Regions from separate parts of the Promicromonospora kroppenstedtii genome, predicted to be linked through region 1. Evidence: riboswitches for the same ligand, from Rfam matches in the RefSeq annotation. Region 1 holds a riboswitch; each other region holds the start of a gene.

Region 1 (7,000 bases):
GGACGCCCGCCGCGGTGATCAGCACGGCCGCGAGCAGCATGATCGGCTGCTCGAACACGAACGACAGCGGCGCGAAGTGAGTGCCCACCACGATGAGCACGGTCGGCGCGAGGAGATGCTGCCGCCCGGTGCGCGCGTAGAAGATCGCGAGCCCGGCGATCACCGCGACCTCGAGCCAGAACACCACGATGTAGACGATCAGCGCGGTGCTCCCGGAGACCAGCGCCGTCGGGCCGTCCCAGCTGCGGATCAGGGGCGGGAGTCCGAGGCCGAGCAGCGCCAGACCGCCTGCGCTGAGCACCCCGAGAACTACCCGCCAGACGACGCCGGCCGGCGGCCGCTCCTGTGCCCAGCCCGCCCACATGAAGGTGACCAGGCCGAACAGCACTGCGGTGAACACGAGGTCACGTGCGAACTCGGCGTTCAGCATCTCCGGACCACCTCCCGGCGCAACGGTACTGAAGTCGGCGCCCGTTTTGTGCCCGAGCGGCTGGCGGAGGTTCAGCAGGCTCCAGGCGACCGCCAGGGCAGAGGTTACGGTCGCTCTGAGCCTGCTGGACCCAGGTCAGCGCAGCAGGGCCAGCAGCGCCTCAGCGCACGCCCCGCACCGTGACCCGGATCGAGAGCAGCAGGTTGGTCGCCGTCACGAACAGCACGTTGCCCTTGGCCCCGCCGAACGTCAGGTTGGAGCAGACCTCGGGCAGCAGCAGCTTGCCCAGCAGGGTGCCGTCCGGGTCGAGGCAGTGCAGGCCGTCGTGCGCGGCGGCCCAGATGCGCCCGCCGTCGTCGACCCGGACGCCGTCGAAGGTGCCGGCGTCGCACGTGGCGAGCACCTCGCCACCAGACAACGCCAGGTCCGGGCCGACGTCGAAGCGGCGCAGGTGCTTGCGCTCGCTGTCGGCGACGTAGAGGGTGCGCTCGTCGGCGGAGAAGGCGAGGCCGTTGGGACCGGCGAAGTCGTCGGTGACCCGCGTGACCGAGCCGTCGAGGTCGCGGCGGTAGACGTGGGTGCCGCCGATCTCGGGGACGGCGGCGAACCCCTCGTAGTCGCTCTGGATCCCGTAGGTCGGGTCGGTGAACCACACGCTCCCGCCGCTGTGCTCGACGAGGTCGTTCGGGCTGTTCAGGCGCTTGCCCTCCCAGCGGTCGGCCAGCGTGGTGACGGAGCCGTCCGGCTCGGTGCGGGTGACCGACCGGCTGCCGTGCTCGCACTGCAGCATGCGGCCCGCGCGGTCGACGGTGCGGCCGTTGGCGTAGCCGCCCGGGCTCCGCCAGACGCCGACGCCGCCCGTGGCCTCGTCCCACGCGAGCACCCGGTCGTTCGGGATGTCGCTGAACAGCAGGGTGCGCCACGCCGGCGAGTACGCCGGGCCCTCGAGCCAGCTGCCCTCGTCGTAGAGGACGTCGGCGAACGTGTCGCCGCGGACCGGGGCGAACCGCTCGTCGTGGCGCTCCCACCGGGCACGGATCTTGCTCAGGGTCACAGCTGTCTCCTTCGTGGTGGACGACCATGCGGTTGCTGCCAGGGCGGCCGTGGTCCTGGCAGCAGGTGCATGGTCAGTTCGTGGTGGCCGACAGCACCTCGTCGGCCGTCGTCACCTCGATCAGCGGCGCGTACAGCCGCATGATCTCCAGGGCGCGCTCGTGGTTCTCCGGCGTCGAGCCCGCGCAGGCGTCGGCGACGACGAGCACGCGGCGGCCGGCGTCGGCGGCGGCGAGCGCCGTCGAGATGACGCAGCAGTCGGTGGCCACGCCCGCCAGCACCAGCGTGCCGGCGTCGCGCGTGGCGGCTGCGAGCTCGGGGCCCCACTTGCCGAACGTGGTGCGGGTGACGACGGGCGCGCCGCCGGCGACGACGTCGGCCAGGTCGGTGATCTCGTACAGCGGGTCGTCCTGCGGCACGAGCGCAAAGGGCCACTGGTCGAAGTAGGCGCGCCAGGCGCCGTCGGGCACGGCGGGGGCGACGTAGCGGGTCAGGACGGTGCGGCCCGCGAACGCGGGCAGCAGGCGCCGGGTCCCGGCCAGGGCGCGCGGGTAGTCGGGGGAGGCCCAGGGGCTGGGCGGGACGGCGAACACGTCCTGCATGTCGATCGCGACCAGGGCGGCATCCGGCCCGACGCCGCCCGCCCCGACCGGCGCCCCGGGAGCACCAGAGCCCCCGTTCACCGCTCCTCCTGCCGCCGCACCGCGCGGGCGCTCAGCAGGAGCGTCCCGACGAAGCCGAGAGCCAGGGCGACCAGCACGCCGAGGTTGGCGAACGCCCAGTTCCCCTCCACCCCGCCGAAGGGCCCCAGCAGGTAGCCCTGCCAGGCCAGCCAGGGTGCGTAGGTGTTGGTCACCAGCCCCCAGCCGATGGCGGTGCCGACCACGACGAGCAGCACGGCGGGCCAGTTCACGGACCCGTACCGGCCGGCGGGCTCGTAGAGGTCGGCGTCGGCGTAGTCGCGGCGGCGCAGCAGGATGTCGGCGAGCAGCACGCCGCACCAGGCGGCGACGGGGACGCCGAGAGTGATGAGAAAGCCCTGGAAGGGACCGATGAACGAGTCGGCGACGAACACCACGTAGATCGCGCCCACGACCATGAGCGCGCCGTCGATCGCGGCCGCGACCCAGCGCGGGGCGGGCAGGCCGAGGGACAGCAGGGCGAGGCCGGAGGAGTAGATGTCGAGGGCGGCTCCGCCGATCAGCCCGGCCAGCGCCACCACCGCGAACGGGATGAGGAACCAGGTGGGCAGCAGCGTGGACAGGGCGCCGATCGGGTCGGCGCCGATCGCCTCGTTCAGCACGGGGTCGGAGCCGGCCAGCAGCAGGCCGAACACGAGCAGGACGACGGGGGCCAGCGAGGCGCCGAGCGTGGTCCAGCCGACGATGCCGGGGCCGGAGGCGGAGCGCGGCAGGTAGCGCGAGTAGTCGGCGGCCATGTTGACCCAGCCGAGCCCGAAGCCGGTCATCATGAACACGAGGCCGCCGATCACCTGCGGGCTGCCGCCCGCGGGGATCGCGGCGACAGCCGCCCAGTCGATGTGGTCGGCCACCAGGATGATGTAGACGACGGTGAGCACGGCGGTCAGCACCGTGATGACCACCTGGAGCCGCATCACGAGGTCGAACCCGAAGACGCCGGCGACCACCACGATCCCGGCCACGACGATCAGGGCCACGACCTTGGTGACCGTGCCGCCGCCCCAGCCGAGCGTGCCGAGCACCGTGGACGTCGCCAGGGTGGCCAGGGCGACGAGCACCGTCTCCCAGCCGACCGTGAGGATCCACGACAGCAGCGAGGGCAGCTTGTTGCCCCGCACGCCGAACGCGGCCCGGGACAGCACCATGGTGGGCGCCGAGCCGCGCTTGCCCGCCAGCGAGATGAACCCGCAGAAGAGGAAGGACACCACGATGCCGACGACGCCCACGACCACGGCCTGCCAGAACGACACGGCGAACCCGAGCAGGTAGGAGCCGTACCCGAGTCCCAGCACGGAGACGTTGGCGCCGAACCAGGGCCAGAACAGGTTGCGTGGCGACCCGCGCCGCTCGGCCTCGTCGATGGTGTTCAGTGCATTGGTCTCGACGCTCGTGGGTGAGCTCATGGTGGCGATCCTGCCACCCGGTGCCCCGTGAGGGCGAGGGTGGGGCCGTGGGGGGACACGCGAAGGGCCCGCACCGAGACGGTGCGGGCCCTTCACGTGAGGAGCCGGGGTCGGGCGGGGCCGACCTGCGGCGTCAGCTGATCCGGAGGTAGACCGGGCTGTCCTGCCAGATCTTGGACTCCCGGACGGTCTGGCCGGGAACCGGGGCCTCGATCTGCATGCCGTTGCCGGCGTAGATCGCGACGTGGCCCGGAGACCAGATGATGTCGCCCGGCTGTGCGTCGGCGGCCGAGACCTCGGTGCCGGCGTAGCGCTGCTCGGCCGAGGAGTGCGGCAGGGTGATGCCGATCTGGGCGTAGACGTAGGACGTGAAGCCCGAGCAGTCGAACCCGGCGGGCGTCGAACCGGCCCAGACGTAGGGGACGCCGATGTACTGCCTGGCGATGTCGACGATCTTGGACCCGGAGGAGGCGGCCGGCGCTGCGGCCTTCTTCTCGGTCTTCTCGGCGGCGGGGGCCGCCGTCGTCTCGGCCTTGGCGGGCTCCGCCTCGACGACGGGCTCCGGCTCGGGCTCGGGCTCCGGCTCGGGGGCCGGCGTCACCTTGATGGTGCCGGTCTCCAGCGTGAACTCGCTGTCGGAGGCGACCTTGACGGCCGGGGCGGTGTCCACCTTGGCTGTTGTCAGCGCGGCGGTGGCCACGTCCGCGGTGGTCGACTCCTGGGCGGCGTCGCGCACCGCGTCCTTGACGGCCTTGAGCTCGGCGGTGGTGGCCTGGGGCTCGTCCGCCGGTGCGGCGTGGGCCGGGGCGGCGAGCAGCGAGACGAGGAGTCCCGATCCGGCTGCGACGACCGCGCCACGGCGGGCGGTCGCGGAGATTCCGCGCGCTGCGGCACGCGAGAACGGGGTCAGCGGGGTGATGGGCGGGTGGGCAGCACGATGGCGCCCGGGCGTGCGTGTACTCACAGCATTTCTCCCGGCGCCTACGAGGTGAGCTGTCGGATTCGGATCGGAGAATGACCCGGCCGCGTCGTGCTGGTTGCGGCTTCACCCCAAGGGCACCTCGCGGTGCCCACGTACTTGGTTCCCCCGTCCCTGTCATCTGTTCAGAGCAGATCTCGCGGTGGTGACAGGGCTCGGCGTCCACCTCGAGTGCCCACGGAATTCCCCGCGAGCCGGACCGACGGTAACGAACCTCGGCCCGAAAGTCACGATCGCGTTACGGACGACTCGGACAGGCGATGGATCTATTGACCGTAATGTCCGACCTGCGCTAAACGGTGGGCGCCGCCCGGAGTCCGGGCGGCGCCCACCGGGCCGAAGGTCCCGACTAGGACATCCGTCCAGGTCGCACATTGTGGTTGCGGGCGAAGAGATTGCTCGGGTCGTACTGCTCCTTGACCCGCGCGAGCCGCTCGTAGGTCGACTTCGGGTAGACGGCTGTGACGTCGGTCTCATCGGCCGTCGTGAGGAAGTTCGCGTACGCACCGCTGAGGTGCGGAGCGAGCCGGCCCCACAGTCCGTCGAGCACCGGCCGGGCGGCCTCGATCACCGGCGCCGGGCCTCCGGTGAACGTCGTGACCATGAGCTCCGCCTCCCGGTGGGCGTAGGCGGTGGCGTCGCTGGGCACCCGGGCCGTGGCGCCCCCGAGGCTCCGGATCGAGATCGACGGCGCCCCTGCCGACGTGCCGACCTCGGCCAGGATCCGCAGGGTCTCCCGGACCGACTCGTGGTCCACGAGGCCGTCGTGCGCGATCACGTGGATGCCGGGCGGCGGCGTGCCGCCCTCCACCAGGACGTCCGCGTAGTCCATCAGCGCGACGTCGTCCGCGACGACCGTCCCCAGCCGGCGGATCGGGTCGAGCGCCGCCGCGGCGGCGTCGGGGTCGTCGCCGTCGAACGCCACGTGCACCTCCACCGGGGCCTCCGGCCCGCCCGCCTGCGGGTTGGCGAGGTTGGCGATGGACGTGACCTCCTCCGGGGCCGTGCGCAGGTAGTCCGCCCAGCCCTGGAGCACCGTGGCGGCCTCCCTCGCGGGGAACGACACCTTGCCGAAGAAGACACGCGTGGTCCGGTGCGCCGCGAACTCGAACGACGTCACGACGCCGAAGTTGCCACCGCCGCCCCGGATCGCCCAGAACAGGTCCGGGTGTTCGTCGGCGCTCGCGGTCACGACCGCGCCGTCCGCGGTCACCACCTGGGCGGCCACCAGGTTGTCGAGGGCCAGGCCGTGCTTGCGGACCTTCCAGCCGATACCGCCGCTCAGCGTGAGCCCGCCGACGCCGACGCTCTTGGTGTCGCCCGACGAGATCGCCAGGCCGTGCGGCGCCAGAGCCTCCGCGACGTCGCCCCAGTGGGCGCCGCCACCGATCCGCACGAGGTGCCGCTCGGTGTCGACGACCTCCACGGTCGCGAGCGGACTCAGGTCGACGACGATGCCGCCGTCGTTGGTGCTGAAGCCGGGGAAGCTGTGGCCGCCGCCGCGGACCGAGAGCGCGAGCCCGGAGCCGGCCGCGAAGCGGACGGCCGCCTGCACGTCGGCCACGGACTTGGGGCGCAGGACGTAGGCCGGACTGCCGACCACGAGCCGCGAGCGGGCCACCGACTCGTAGTCGGCCGCGCCCGGCTCGATGATGTCGCCGCCGAAGTCACGGCGGAGGGTGTCGAGTGCTGAGGTCATGACGTTTCCTTCCAGGCGGGGGTGCCGAACGAAGGATTGACTCGACGGGGGCGGAAGTTGTGACCGGGGGGCCGTGTGGCCTGGCTCACGCCGTTCCGGGGCGGACGGCGGACGGCGGCCACCCCCGGGCACGCCGGCGCGCGCCGTGGTGTGCTGAGCGGGGCTGTCTGTCTCCTCACATCATGACGATGCATGTAGTCGCCCGGGGCAACCATGGGATAGGACTGAAGGAGACGGCAGGTGCCGTCCGGACCAGAGCGAGGAGAGCACGATGACGAGGGACCGGTTCCAGGGCAAGGTAGCGATCGTCACGGGAGGCGGCAGCGGCATCGGCGCGGAGATCTCCCGCGAGCTCGCCGCCGAGGGGGCCTCCGTGGTCGTGACCGACATCAAGCTGGAGTCCGCGCAGTCCGTGGTGGACCAGATCGTCGCGGCCGGCGGCACGGCGGCGGCGTTCGCGCAGAACACGGCGAAGGCCGAGGACTCGAAGGCCGCGGTGGACTTCGCCGTCGGCCGGTACGGCGCGCTCCACCTCGCCGTGAACAACGCGGGCATCGGCGCGCCGCCCGCCAAGATCGGCGAGTACGACGTCGCCGCCTGGGACCGCGTGCGCGCGGTCGACCTCGACGGCGTCTTCTACGGCCTGCGCTTCCAGCTGCCCGCCATGGTCGAGGCCGGCGGCGGCGCGATCGTCAACATGGCTTCCGTGCTCGGCTCGGTCGGCATCGCGGAGAA
Region 2 (7,000 bases), on a different contig from region 1:
CACAGGCCGCCGTCGGCCGCGAACGCCTTCTGCGGGGAGAAGTAGTAGGCATCGGTCTGGCGCAGGTCCACCGGCAGCGCGCCGGCCCCCGACGTCGCGTCCGTGAGCACGATCGCGCCGTCCGGTCCGGACGGGCGCAGCACCGGGGCCATCGCGCCCGTCGAGGTCTCGTTGTGCGGCGTGGCGTAGGTGTCGACGTCGTCGGCCGGCTCGAGGTAGGCCACGGCGCCCGGCTCCGCGGTGATCACCTGGGAGGGGTCGAGGAACGGGGCGCGCGACGTGGCCGTGGCGAACTTGCCGCCGAACTCGCCGAACGACGCGTGCTGCGCCTTGCGCTCCACGAGGCACAGGGTGGCCACGTCCCAGAAGGCGGTCGCGCCGCCGTTGCCGAGCGTCACCTCGTAGCCGTCGGGCGCACCGAGCAGCTCCGTGACACCCTCACGGATGCGGCGAACCAGGTCCTTCACGGGTGCTTTCCGGTGCGACGTACCGAGCACGTGGGCGTTCGCCACGAGATGATCTACCTGTCCCGGGCGCACCTTGGAAGGGCCTGAGCCGAAACGGCCGTCGGTGGGCAGCAGGTGTGTCGGGATTGTCAGTGGCACAGAACTAGACTAGAACCTGGGCCGACGCCCGGGGCGCCGAGCCCACGGGCGACTGGGCGGCTGCGCGCATGACGGGAGCTGACGTGACGGATCTGATCGACACCACCGAGATGTACCTCAAGACGATCTACGAGCTCGACGAGGAGGGCATCACCCCCCTGCGCGCGCGCATCGCGGAGCGTCTGGGGCACTCCGGACCGACGGTGTCGCAGACGGTCGCGCGCATGGAGCGCGACGGGCTCGTGATCGTGACCGGTGATCGCCACCTGGAGCTCACGGAGCTCGGGCACGACAAGGCGATGCGCGTGATGCGCAAGCACCGCCTGGCGGAGCGCCTGCTGACCGACGTGATCAAGCTCGACTGGGAGCACGTGCACGTCGAGGCGTGCCGCTGGGAGCACGTGATGAGCGACCTGGTGGAGAAGCGGCTCGTGGGCCTGCTCGACCACCCGCACCACGACCCCTACGGCAACCCGATCCCAGGCCTGTCGGAGCTGGGCGAGGCCTACACGGACGTGCCGTTCCTGGCCGGTGTGATCTCGCTGCCCTCGGCGTTCGAGGCCGCGGCCAAGAAGGGCGTGAAGGGCGAGCCGCTCGCGGCGTCGCTGACCCGCATCGCGGAGCCCCTGCAGACGGACGTCGAGCTGCTGGCCCGCCTGTCCGACGCCGGCCTCGTGCCCGGCTCGCGGATCACGGCGGAGCTCAGCGACGGTACGTACACGGTGACGGTCGACGGCGCCGGGACGGCGCTCGAGCTGGGCGAGGACCTGGCCCGGCACCTCTTCGTCGCCACCGCCTGATCCGGTTGCCCCGGTAGGTGGCGACGGGGGTGCGAAATGGCCCCTTTTGCCGGAAAGGTGTCACCCTCTGTCCGACACGCCATGACATTCGTTGCCGGAACGTGACATCGGGGGTGACGTCGGGTACGTTCGGACCGCTCCCGCGGAGTTTATTCCGAGGGAGTCTCCGGACGGACGCCGAACTCTGTCACCGGCCGGGGCCCCAAGACGACCGCATGACAGAGGCGGGGGACCCACCATCGGGCGCCAGGGTGCGTCCTAGGGGTGAAGCCGGGCAATCCTTCGGGAGCGCACGGCCGGGTGATTTCTCCCACCCGAACCCGACAGCTGACCTCGAAGGCGTACAAGGAGAGGTACTACGTGACTGCACGTACCACCCGCGCACGCCATCGTGCTGCGCGTCGCCCTGTGACTCCGCTCACCGAGCTCGCCCAGAACGCCGCCGTCGGTCGCCGTACCGCGGTCGCCGCCGCAGGTGGCGCGCTCCTGGTCTCGACGTTCGGTGGCGCGATGGCTGCGCAGGCCGCTCCGCTGGAGACCGGCCCCGCCAAGATGAACTCCGTGGACCTCAACGCGCTGACGTCGCAGGCCCGTGAGTCCCTGTCCAACGCTCCCGTCGTGACCGTCGCGCCCGACGCCGAGCTCAGCGTCGAGAAGTCCGCCGTCTCGGTGGTCTCCGCTGCCGACAACGAGGACTATCAGGCCGAGCTGGCCGCCAAGGAGGCGGAGGAGGCCGCTGAGGCCGCCGCCGCCGAGGCTGCCGAGGCCGCTGCCGCAGCCGCCACTACGGTCTCGACCGCATCGTCCGTCGACGTCCCGGCGTCGGCGATCGGCAACTCCGTGATCTCCATCGCCAGCCGGTACATCGGCGTTCCGTACGTCTCCGGTGGCAGCAGCCCGAGCGGTTTCGACTGCTCGGGCTTTACTTCTTACGTCTACGGCCAGCTCGGTATCTCGCTGCCGCACTCGTCCTCGGCGCAGTCCGGCTACGGCACGCAGGTGCCGGCGTCGGAGGCACAGCCGGGCGACCTGATGTGGACCCCCGGGCACGTCTCGATCTACGCCGGTGGCAACACCATGATCGACGCGTCCAAGCCGGGCACCGTGGTCGACTTCCGCACCATCTGGCAGTCGAACCCGACGTTCATCCGCCTGGGCTGATCGCGGCCACGTAACACCTCGCTGAGCGCCTGTCCGGTCACGACCGGGCGGGCGCTCTGCTTTGCCATCTTTCTGCAGACTTTTTGCCTCCGGTTACCCGATACCGGTGCTCCGCCGGTAGCGTTGGAGGGCAAAGGTGCACTGCCGTAGAAAGGACTGGCGATGACACGATCCGAGGTCGTACTGGTCGGGGTGGACGGATCGGCCGCGAGTCTGCACGCGCTGGACTGGGCTACCGCCTACGCACACCGCGTGGGCTGGGCGCTGCACATCGTGTGCAGCTACTCGTTGCCGTCGTTCACGGCCGCGTCGCTCGACGGTGGGTACGCCGCCCTCGACGACACCACCATCCAGGAGGGCGCCAAGGCGGTCCTGGTCGAGGCGGAGAACCGCGTGGCCGACGCCGGGGTGCGCGCCACGACGGAGGTCGCCACCGGTGACGCCGCCGGCGTGCTCGTGGAGCTGTCCGCCGACTACGGGCTTGCCGTCGTGGGCACCCGCGGCCGAGGAGGTTTCACGGAGCGTCTGCTGGGTACGGTGTCGTCCGCGCTGCCGGCGCACGCGAAGTGCCCGGTGGTCGTGGTCCCGCTGCGGGCAGAGACCAACCGGGGCGTCTCCTGGACCCCGCCGGACCTCAGCTCGGGTGAGCCCGGCACCGCCGCCGGCTCGGCGGACGACGCCGAGAGCGACGTGGCCCCCGGGGCAGCGGAGATCCGGGAGGTGCGCCGCATCGTCGTCGGCGTGGACGGGTCGCCGCAGGCCGAGCGGGCGCTGCAGCATGCGATCGTCCAGGCCAACGCGTGGGGCGCGGAGCTGACCGCCGTCACCGGCGTGCCCGTGGGCAACGCGGGGATGCTGGCGTGGCTGCCGTCGTCGATCGACCGGGAGCAGGTCCTGGCCGACATCGGGGCCGGCATGGACGTGCTCGTCGACCGGTACGAGGCCGAGAACCCGGGCCTGCGCATCCGGCGCATCGTGCTGGACGGCACGGGCGCGGAGCTGCTGACGGAGTTCTCCACGGCGTCGGACCTCGTCGTCGTCGGTTCGCGCGGCCGCGGCGGGTTCCGCGGGCTGCTGCTGGGCTCGACGAGCCAGGCGGTGCTGCACCACGCGGCCTGCCCGGTGCTCGTGGTCAACAAGCACTGCCCGGACTGACCGGGACCCTGAACGTGTCAGACCCTCAGGTCACCGCAGTGACCTGAGGGTCTGACCCGTCAGAGATGGTGCGATCAGGCCTGCGCGGCCTCGGCCGCGGCGAGCAGCACGCAGGTCGCGACGCCGTCCATCGCGGTACGGACTTCTTCCAGCGGGGGCATCGACGGTGCCAGACGCACGTTCTGGTCCTGCGGGTCCTTGCCGTACGGGTGGGTGGCACCGGCGGGGGTCAGGGCGATCCCCGCCTCCTTGGCGAGCTGCACCACCCGGGCGGCCGTGCCCGGTGCGACGTCGAGCGACACGAAGTAGCCGCCCTTGGGCTCGGTCCACGACGCGATGCCGTAGCCACCCAGGCGCTCGGTCAGGATCTCGACCACGGCCTCGAACTTCGGCGCCAGGATCGCGCGGTGCTTGCGCATGTGGTCGCGCACGCCGTCGGCCGAGCCGAAGAACATCGCGTGCCGCAGGTGGTTGAGCTTGTCCGGGCCGATGGAGGCGACCGACAGGTGCTTCTTGAACCACGCGATGTTCGCCGCCGAGCTGCCCAGGAACGACACGCCCGCGCCCGCGAACGTGATCTTGGACGTCGAGGCGAACAGCAGCACCCGGTCCGGGTGGCCGGACTCGGCGGCCAGCGCGATCGCGTTCGGGCTGGTCACCTCGTCGTCGGTCAGGTGGTGCACCGCGTACGCGTTGTCCCACAGGATGCGGAAGTCCGGGGCGGCGGCAGGCATGGAGACCAGTGCGCGGGCGACGTCGGCGCTGATGACCGCGCCGTCCGGGTTGGAGTACGTGGGCACGACCCACATGCCCTTGATCGTGGGGTCGGTCGCGACGAGTGCGGCCACGGCCTCGGCGTCCGGGCCGTCCGCCGTCATCGGCACCGGGATCATCTCGATGCCGAAGGCCTCGCAGATCGTGAAGTGCCGGTCGTAGCCCGGCACCGGGCAGATCCAGCGCACCTTCTCCTCGCGCGCCCAGGGCTTGGGTGAGTCGGGGAAGCCGAACAGCTCGGCGAACGCGACGACGTCGTGCATGGTCGTGAGCGACGCGTTGCCGCCCGCGAGGAGCTGCTCCACGGGCACGTCGAGCAGCTCGGCGAAGATGCGGCGGATCGTGATGCCGCCGTCCAGCCCGCCGTAGTTGCGCACGTCCGTGCCGGTCTCGTCGGTGTGCACGCCCACGCCGGGCAGGGCCAGCATCGGCTCGGCGAGATCGAGCTGCTCGGCGGACGGCTTGCCGCGCGTGAGATCCAGCTTCAGGCCCTTGGCCTGAAGCTCGGCGTAGGCCTGCTGGAGCTGCGCGAGGTCCGGGAGCATGACGGTGTTGTGGGACGACGTCGTAGTGGTCACCCCCGGGAGAATACGCTCAGCCGGCGGCCGGTGACAGCCGTGACCGGCGGCGCTTGCGGGGCGGGGTGACTTCTGCGTCTGGGATGTCTGACGTGTCCGTGGATGGGGCAGTTGTGCTGTCGCCGTCCGACCCGTCGTCGGCCGGCTCCTCGCCGGCACCGCCGCCCGGACCGCCGTCCCGCAGCGCCACCAGGGACTCCTCCAGGATGTCGAGCGCCATCTCCAGCTCGGGCTGCACGATCGACAGCGGCGGCGACAGGCGGATGGTCGAGGCGTGCGTGTCCTTGGCGAGCACACCCCGCTCCAGCAGCGCCTCGCACAGCTCACGGCCGGTGCCGAGCTTCGGGTCCACGTCGACGCCGGCCCAGAGCCCGACGCAGCGCGCGCCGGTCAGCAGACCCTGGTCCACGAGCGCGTCGAGCCGCTCCTGGAGCACCTTGCCCGACGCCGCGGCGCGGGCCTGGTACTGCCCCGTCGAGAGCAGGTCGAGTGCGGCGATGCCGACCGCGCATGCCAGCGGGTTGCCGCCGAACGTGGAACCGTGAGTACCCGGCGTGAGGACGCCGAGGATCTCCGGCTTGCCGACGACGGCCGAGACCGCAACGATCCCGCCGCCGAGCGCCTTGCCCAGACAGACCAGGTCCGGCTGCACGCCCCAGAGCTCGCAGGCCAGGGTGGTGCCGGTGCGGCCGAGACCCGACTGGATCTCGTCGGCGACCAGGGCGATGTTCTTCTCGGCGGTGAGGGCGCGCAGGCCGGGCCAGAAGTCGTCCGGCGGGATCACCACGCCGGCCTCGCCCTGCACCGGCTCCATGAGCACGGCCACGGTGGTGTCGTCGACGGCGTCGGCCACCGCCTGCAGGTCACCGAACGGCACCCGTACGAAACCAGGGCCGAACGGGCCGAACCCGTCGCGCGCGACCGGGTCGTCCGACAGCCCGACCAGGGTGGTGGTGCGGCCGTGGAAGTTGCCCCCGGCGATCACGATCTTCGCCTGGTCCTCGGGCACGCCGCGCACGTCGTAGCCCCACTTGCGGACCGCCTTGATCGCGGTCTCCACGGCCTCGGCGCCGGTGTTCATCGGCACCACGAGGCTGTCCTCGCCGCCGGTCGTCAGTGGGCCCACCACCTCGACGAGCCGCTGGGCGAACTCCTCGAGCCGGTCGTGGTCGAACGCGCGGGACGTGAGGGTGACCTGGCGCAGCTGCGTCATCGCAGCCGCGACCAGCCCCTGGTGCAGGTGCCCGAAGTTCAGGGCCGAGTACCCCGACAGGAAGTCGAGGAACTCGTTGCCGTCCGTGTCCCATACGTGTGTACCGTGCGCCCGCGCGATCGTGACCGGCAGGGGATGGTACGTCGGGGCGAGTGCGCCGTGCGTCGTGTCCGCCATGACCCGCAGCCTAGGTCGGGTCCCGGAATCCTGCCTCGCCGCCCGCTAATATCGGCGGCTCGGCGCCGGGAACGACCTACCTCTGCTCGATGACGCGCGGGAAGCGGTCCGGCGGGGGGCCGAACGCGGCGCGGGACTGCGCGATGACGGTGTGGCCGAGCGCACGGGCGCCGACCAGGCCGACCACGGCGCCGATGCCGAACGGCAGGATGCGGCCGAGCAGCAGACTGCCCTGCTTGGCGATCTGCTTCTTGATGAACTGGTGGGTCAGCGCCTTGTTCACGCGCTGGAGCGTGCCGCGCGGCATGCTCGTGAGCAGCACCTTGCCCCACGCGACGCCAGATCCCCCGATGGCGTCCTCGACATCCTTGGCGCCCTTGTCACCGAGCACGGTGGCGAGCAGGAGCGCCCGCCGGCGCGGGACGTCCTGCACGTCGATCCCGTGCACGTCCGCGACGGCGAGGGAGAACGCCGCGGACGACGCGAAGAACGTCGCCACGTCGCTCGTCGACAGCGCGACGCTCGCCGCGGTGCCGA
Region 3 (7,000 bases), on a different contig from region 1:
CTAGCCGTGGCTGTTCCGAAGCGCAAGATGTCGCGCAGCAACACCCGTGCGCGTCGCTCGCAGTGGAAGACCACCGCAGCGACCCTCACGACCTGCCCGCAGTGCCAGGCCAACAAGCTGCCGCACACGGCGTGCCCGACGTGCGGCACCTACAAGGGCCGCACGTACCGCGACGCCCTGAAGACCGTTCACGCGGGCTGACGTGGCCAAGGGCGGGACGTCGCCGGCAAGGCCGGAACCTACCGCGCTGCTCGAGAAGCTCGGGGTCCATCTGGACCCCGAGCTTCTTGTGCTGGCACTGACCCACCGGTCGTTCGCGCACGAGGCCGGGGGCATCCCCACCAACGAGCGCCTGGAGTTCCTGGGCGACACCGTGCTGGGGCTCGTGGTCACGGAGGCGCTGTACCGGCGTCATCCGGACCAGTCGGAGGGCGACCTGGCGCGCATGCGCGCCGCCACGGTGTCTCAGCGCGCCCTCGCTGCGGTGGCGCGGAACCTCGGCCTGGGCAAGTACGTGCTGCTCGGCAAGGGTGAGATCCGCACGCGCGGCTTCGAAAAGGACTCGATCCTGTCCGACACGGTGGAGGCCCTGATCGGCGCGACGTACCTGTCGCACGGCCTGGAGACCTCGCGCGAGCTGGTGCACCGGCTGGTGGACTCGACGCTCGACGTCGCCGCCGGCCTGGGCGCCGGCCTGGACTGGAAGACCTCCCTGCAGGAGGCCTCCGCCGAGCGCGGCCTCGGTTCGCCGGACTACATCGCCACCTTCGAGGGCCCGGAGCACGCGCGCGTGTTCCACTCCACCGTCGTGATCGACGGTGTCACCTACGGGTCCGGCTCCGGCACGGCGAAGAAGCACGCCGAGCAGGGCGCCGCCGAGGAAACCTACCGGGCCCTGCTGGAGAAGTTCCCGCTGCCCGGCGCGGACGCCGACGGCAAGGCTGCTGACAACAAGTCGGCCGAGAACAAGCCGGCCGAGAACAAGCAGGCCGACGGCAGGTCCGCCGCGAGCAAGGCGCCGGCCGCCGGTGCCTGAGCTGCCCGAGGTCGAGACCGTCCGCGACGGTCTCGACCGCCTGGTCGTCGGCGCGACGGTGCGCGACGTCGAGGTCTTCCGCGAGTACAGCGTCCGCAGGCACGACGGCGGACCGGATTCCTTCCGCGACCAGCTCGCCGGACGGCGGCTGGCGGCTGCCGTGCGCCGCGGCAAGTTCCTCTGGCTGCCGCTGACGGAGCCCGGCGACCCGCAGCCTGGGCCCAACCCTCCGGTCGAGCCCACGGCGCCTGTTGAGCCCACAGCGAGTGTTGAACCCGCAGCGCCTGTCGGGCCCTCGGCGCCGGCCGAGACCCGCCCTGTCGCCGCGCTGCTCGCGCACCTCGGGATGTCGGGCCAGCTCCTGGTGCGCGGCGCGACGGCGAGCGAGGATCCGGCGCAGTCCGCGGCGGAATCCACCGGCTCGGCCCCGGACACATCGACCCAGGCCGCACCGGCACCCGCCACGGACCCGGCGATCGCGGTCGACGCGTCGATCGCAGTCGACGCGGTGACCGGCGATCAAGCCGCGCCGACCCCGTACGGGGCCGCGAGCCCCGAGGACGACTGGAAGCACCCGCACCTGCGGGTTCGCCTGCACCTGGACGACGCGCCGTCGGGCGCGCGGTACCTCGACTTCGTGGACCAGCGCACGTTCGGGCACCTGAGCGTCCAGGACCTCGTGCCCGACGGCGCGAGCGCGACCGTCCCCGCCGGGTACGGCTCCGACCTGCCCGTGCTGCCCGGGCCCGTGGCGCACATCGCCCGCGACCTGCTCGACCCGAACCTGGACCTGGACGCCCTGGTGAGCCGGGTCCGTCGTCGGCGGACGCAGGTCAAGCGCGCCCTGCTGGACCAGACAGTGGTGTCCGGCGTGGGCAACATCTACGCCGACGAGGCGCTGTGGCGGGCACAGGTGCACTGGGCCCGGGCCACGGACAAGCTCAGGGCGGCGGACGTGCGCCGCGTGCTGGACTCGGCGGCCGAGGTGATGCGCGAGGCGCTGGTCCAGGGCGGCACGAGCTTCGACGAGCTGTACGTCAACGTGAACGGGCAGTCGGGCTACTTCGACCGGTCGCTCGCCGTGTACGGGCGGGAGAACGAGGAGTGCCGCCGCTGCGGCGCGCTGGTGCGCCGGGACGCGTTCATGAACCGGTCGTCGTTCAGCTGCCCGGTCTGCCAGCCCCGCCCGCGCGGCCTCTGACCCCCCGCACCTCCCGTTGAGTGCTGGCCATTTGTTGTTTCCGAGCTCCCGGAACAACAAATAGCCAGCACTCAACAGGAGGGAGGGCGGGTCAGCGGGGGGCCACGTTGCGGAGGGCGCCGCCCGTGCGCCAGGCCGTGAGCTGCTCGGCGAGGAAGCGGGCCGCGCCGCGGGGCCGCCCGCCCGCGACGTGTGGCGTGAGGATCAGGTTCGGCACGTCCCACAGCGGGGAGTCCGCGGGCAGCGGCTCGGTCTCCATGACGTCCAGCGCCGCACCCGCGAGCCGGCCGGAGCGCAGGGCGTCCTCCAGCGCGGCCTCGTCGACGGTCGCACCGCGGCCGACGTTGACGAACCGTGCGGTCGGGGGCAGCAGGCTCAGCAGCCGGGCGTCGAGGATGTGCCGCGTGGCGGGCACGGCCGGCAGCAGCGAGACCAGCAGGTCGGTCTCGGCCAGCAGCGCGTCGAGGCCGCCGGCGTCGACCACCGGGTACCCGGAGCGCTCGCCCGCACGCGAGGCGACGCCCGTGACGCGCGCGCCCAGCGCGGTCAGCAGCGGTGCCAGGCGGAGGGCGATGGAGCCGAAGCCCCAGATGGTCACGCGCGCGCCGTCGAGCGTGTACTCGCGGCCGGTCACGCCGTCAGCCTGGGCGAACGCGATCTCCTTGGCCCAGCGGTGCTCCCGCTGCGCCGTCAGCGACGCGTCGATGCGGCGCACCGACGCCAGGATCAGGGCCAGGGCGTGCTCCGTCACGGTGTCGTCGTGCAGGGACTGGCCCGACGAGATCACGACGTCGGGCGCGAACCCGGAGCGCAGCGCGACGTCCGGGCCCGCCGACAGGGTCTGCACCCAGCGCAGCTTGGTGAGACGCTCCGCGGCGTCGGCCACGACCTTGGGCGGGCTGGACCACGTGACGAGCAGCTCCGCGTCGGTGTGCTCGGCGGGGATCGGCTCGGTCATCACGTAGGTGGCCACGGTGTCGGTGCCGCCGGGTGCGAAGGAGGCTCCGCCGTCGGGCAGCAGGGACGGGAAGTCGAGGTCGAAGGGCACGTCCGGTACGAGGATCTTCACGCCGGGGACGTTACCGGACGGGGCGACGAAGCAGAGCGCCCGTCCGGCCGGTCCGGGAGGTGCTCCCGGTGCGGCCGGACGGGCGCTGCGTCCTGCGAGTGGTGCCTGGGCGCCAGGTCAGCCCGTCACCCGGATGAACACCGGGTTGTTCTGCCACATCTCCGTGTAGTGCACGGGGACGCCCTCCTGCTGGGCCTCGACGACCATGCCGTCGCCCGCGTAGAGCGAGACGTGGCCGGACGTCCAGACGATGTCGCCCGGCTGGGCCTCCGCGGCGGAGACCTGGTAGCCGACCGTCGACATCGAGGCCGAGCTGTGCGGGAGGCTGATCCCGAGCTGGGCGTAGACGTACTGGATGAGCCCGGAGCAGTCGAAGCCGCTGGGGGAGGCTCCGCCCCACACGTAGGGCACACCCACGTACTCGAGGGCGAGGTTGACGGCCTGCTGGCCCAGGTCCGCGGACGACGCGGCGGCCGCGGCCACCGCCTCGGCCTCGGCGGCCGCTGCCTCAGCGGCGGCCTTCGCCTCCGCCTCGGCCTTCGCCTTGGCTTCTGCCTCGGCCTTGGCGCGCGCCTCGGCCTCCGCCTTCGCCTTGGCCTCGGCGATACCGGCCTTGGTCTCGGCGTACGGGGTCACGCTGACGCGGCCCTGCTCGGCCCAGAAGTCGGCGTCCTGCGCGACCTCGACCTTGGTCACGAGGTTCTCGGCGAGACCCGCGCGGGCCGTGCTGTCGAACGTCTTGTTGGCGAGGGTGGTCTGGGTGTGGGACTCGGCAGGAGCGGTGTGGGCGGTCTGGGTGAAGACCGACGCGAGCATGCCGGAGGTGACTACCGCGATCGCGCCGGTACGGGCGGCGTTCTCGGCTGCTGTCTGGGTCAGAGCGGTGAAGGGGGTGAGGGCGGGGCCCTCGGCGCGATGCCGCGCCCGGTTGCTGGGTCGGTTTACCTGGTCGTCCGCCCAGTCGTGGGTGCGGTCGGTGAGTACGGTCACCAGTGATCTCCTCGGACGCCTACGAAGTGAGCTGTCGGGTTCGGATGGGGAGAGCAATCACCCGGCCTCACTAGGAGGCTTCACCCCGAGGACACTCGCGTGCCCGGCTTACCTGGTTCCCCCGCCCCTGTCACGTTCTGGCTGCTCAGGACCGGTGACAGGGTTCGGCGTCCGGACCTGGACCTACCCGTTGCTGGGGAGGCGAGATCGACCGTACTCGTCCGGCGCGCAATTGTCACGATTAGGTCACATACCGTCTTGTGATGGAACGTCCCTGGCAATGAGTGCCCCGTGCCACCATGGCGTGCATGTCCGATTCCACGCTTGACGCCCTGGGCGCCCGGTACGACGTCGTGGTCGTGGGCGCCGGTCACAACGGCCTCACCGCGGCGGCCTACGCGGCCCGTGGCGGGCGCTCGGTCCTCGTCCTGGAGCGCGCGGACCACGTCGGCGGCGCCGCCGTCTCCGCCCGCCCGTTCGCGGGCGTCGACGCCCGCCTGTCCCGCTACTCCTACCTCGTCTCGCTCCTGCCGCGTCGCGTGGTCGGCGAGCTCGGCCTGCCGATCCGCCTCGTGCGCCGGCGGTGGTCGTCCTACACCCCGGTGGCCGACGGCGGCCTGCTCGTCGACACCCAGGACGACGCCGCGACGCGCGCCTCGTTCCGCCGGCTCACCGGGTCCGACGCCGACTTCGAGGCCTGGGGTCGGTTCTACGCGATGACGGCCGAGGTGGCCCGCCGCCTCGCGCCCACGCTCACGGAACCCCTCCTCCCGCGCTCCGCCGTCCGCGACCTCGTCACCGACGGCGTGGGCGCCGAGGCATGGCGCGCCCTGTTCGAGGAGCCCCTCGGTGAGGTGCTGCGCCGCACCTTCGCCGACGACGTCGTGCGCGGTGTCGCCGCCACCGACGGGCTGATCGGTACGTTCGCGGACCTCGACGAGCCGTCCCTGCGGCAGAACCGCTGCTTCCTGTACCACGTGATCGGCAACGGGACCGGCGACTGGGACGTCCCCGTGGGCGGCATGGGGGCCGTCTCGGGCGCCCTGCGCGACGCCGCCGTGGCCGCCGGCGCGACGATCGTCACCTCGGCCACGGTGACCGGGGTGGACCCGGGGGCCGTGGGCGCCGAGGTCGCCTGGACCGACGCCGGCGGGCGCACCCGGGGCGTGACCGCCGGGCACGTGCTCGCAGGCTGCGCGCCGGCCGAGCTGGACCGGCTGCTGTCGGGGGCCGGGCGGGGGGCCGCGTCGGGGGTGGTGGCCGGTGGGCCCGGGCCTGCCGGTGTGGCCGGGCCGGGGCCCGAGGGCGCCCAGCTCAAGGTGAACATGCTGCTCGACCGGCTGCCGAGGCTGCGGGACGACGTCGACCCCGTCGCCGCGTTCAGCGGCACGCTGCACGTCAACGAGTCGCTGACCCAGCTCCAGGACGCCTACGCGCAGGCCGCCGCCGGGCGCATCCCCGACCTGCCGCCCAGCGAGATCTACTGCCACACGCTGTCCGACCGGACCATCCTCGGCCCGGCGCTGGCCGGGACCGAGGCGCAGACCATCACGCTGTTCGGGCTGCACATGCCGGCCCGGCTCTTCCGCGCGGACCCCGACGGCGCCCGTGAACGGGCGCTCGCGGCGACGCTGGCCTCGCTGAACTCGGTGCTGGCCGAGCCGATCGAGGACGTGCTCGCGGTCGACGCCGACGGTGCGCCCTGCCTGGAGGTGCGGACGCCGGTCGACCTGGAGGGCGACGTCGGGCTGCCGGGCGGGCACATCTTCCACCGCGACCTGAGCTGGCCGTTCGCGGAGGACGGGAGCAGCGCCGGGGCCGGGGACGGCGGAGCTGGCGGCGTCGCCGGGGCTGGCGGTGGCCGGGCCGGTGGCGCCGCCAGCAGTCCCGCCGGTCGCTGGGGCGTCGCGACGGCGCACCCGCGGGTGCTGCTGGCCGGCGCGGGCGCCCGCCGCGGCGGGGGAGTGAGCGGCATCCCCGGCCGCGCCGCAGCGATGGCGGTCCTGGAGACCCCGGCGACCTGACGACGTCGTGGCTCCGTCCGCCTGCCGGCAGCCAGGCTGCCCAGCGGCCCGGACCCGAGGTCAGTCGAGGGTCAGGGCCGCCGCCGGGGTGACTCGGGCAGCCCGGCGGGCCGGGAGGACCGCGGCCAGCAGGCCCGCGAGGACACCTACCGGGAGGACGGCGGCAAGCTCCAGCCACGGGATCCGCCAGGTCGCGGCATCGAGGGCAGCCTTCACGAACGTCTCGTAGCCCACCCAGGCGAACCCGACGCCCAGCACCGTGCCGAGCAGGGCGGCCGTCACGGACAGCAGCACCGCCTCGGTTGCGAGCATCCGGCGCAGCTGCCTGCGGGTGAGCCCGAGCGCCCGCAGCACGGCGTGCTCCCGGGCCCGCTCCAGCACGGAGAGCCCCAGCGTGTTCGCGATGCCGACCAGGGCGATCACCACGGAGATGCCGAGCAGCCCGAGCGTCGCGCCCGTGATGATCCCCAGCATCTGGTCGTCGGCGGCCTCGGCCCGCAGCCCGTTGTCGACGTCGGCGCCGACCGTGTCCGCCAGCGTCTCCAGGGCGCCGACCAGGGCGACCGGGTCGGCGTCGGCCGCGGCGCGCACCCAGACGGCGTGCGGCCGGGGCGTACCGAGGGCCGCCAGCGTGCCGGACGCGACCAGGCCGGCGCCGCCCCAGCCGCTGCCCGTGGTGA

What was found. A riboswitch is a leader RNA that binds a small molecule or an ion and turns the genes downstream of it on or off. The one in region 1 is predicted to bind cyclic di-AMP.
Region 2: linked by a shared signal. The riboswitch ahead of ACH47X_RS13530 (C40 family peptidase) and the one ahead of ACH47X_RS01660 (C40 family peptidase) in region 1 are both predicted to bind cyclic di-AMP.
Region 3: linked by a shared signal. The riboswitch ahead of ACH47X_RS21570 (C40 family peptidase) and the one ahead of ACH47X_RS01660 (C40 family peptidase) in region 1 are both predicted to bind cyclic di-AMP.

The regions. Positions count from the first base shown of each region.
Region 1 covers NZ_JBIRYI010000001.1:366,400-373,399, forward strand. Annotated here, with positions in the region: gene ACH47X_RS01640 (hypothetical protein) at 1-430, opposite strand, end outside; gene ACH47X_RS01645 (SMP-30/gluconolactonase/LRE family protein) at 591-1,484, opposite strand; gene ACH47X_RS01650 (cysteine hydrolase family protein) at 1,558-2,166, opposite strand; gene ACH47X_RS01655 (purine-cytosine permease family protein) at 2,163-3,587, opposite strand; gene ACH47X_RS01660 (C40 family peptidase) at 3,721-4,551, opposite strand; cyclic di-AMP (ydaO/yuaA leader) riboswitch at 4,552-4,707, opposite strand; gene ACH47X_RS01665 (FAD-binding oxidoreductase) at 4,916-6,265, opposite strand; gene ACH47X_RS01670 (SDR family NAD(P)-dependent oxidoreductase) at 6,537-7,000, shown strand, end outside.
Region 2 covers NZ_JBIRYI010000007.1:268,073-275,072, reverse strand. Annotated here, with positions in the region: gene serC (phosphoserine transaminase) at 1-605, opposite strand, end outside; gene ACH47X_RS13535 (metal-dependent transcriptional regulator) at 689-1,405, shown strand; cyclic di-AMP (ydaO/yuaA leader) riboswitch at 1,571-1,763, shown strand; gene ACH47X_RS13530 (C40 family peptidase) at 1,814-2,566, shown strand; gene ACH47X_RS13525 (universal stress protein) at 2,729-3,721, shown strand; gene ACH47X_RS13520 (aminotransferase class I/II-fold pyridoxal phosphate-dependent enzyme) at 3,796-5,040, opposite strand; gene rocD (ornithine--oxo-acid transaminase) at 5,090-6,463, opposite strand; gene ACH47X_RS13510 (HMG-box domain-containing protein) at 6,540-7,000, opposite strand, start outside.
Region 3 covers NZ_JBIRYI010000015.1:20,323-27,322, forward strand. Annotated here, with positions in the region: gene ACH47X_RS21545 (YceD family protein) at 1-4, shown strand, start outside; gene rpmF (50S ribosomal protein L32) at 7-201, shown strand; gene rnc (ribonuclease III) at 248-1,036, shown strand; gene mutM (bifunctional DNA-formamidopyrimidine glycosylase/DNA-(apurinic or apyrimidinic site) lyase) at 1,029-2,237, shown strand; gene ACH47X_RS21565 (NAD(P)-dependent oxidoreductase) at 2,329-3,306, opposite strand; gene ACH47X_RS21570 (C40 family peptidase) at 3,424-4,296, opposite strand; cyclic di-AMP (ydaO/yuaA leader) riboswitch at 4,298-4,449, opposite strand; gene ACH47X_RS21575 (phytoene desaturase family protein) at 4,605-6,320, shown strand; gene ACH47X_RS21580 (FtsX-like permease family protein) at 6,381-7,000, opposite strand, start outside.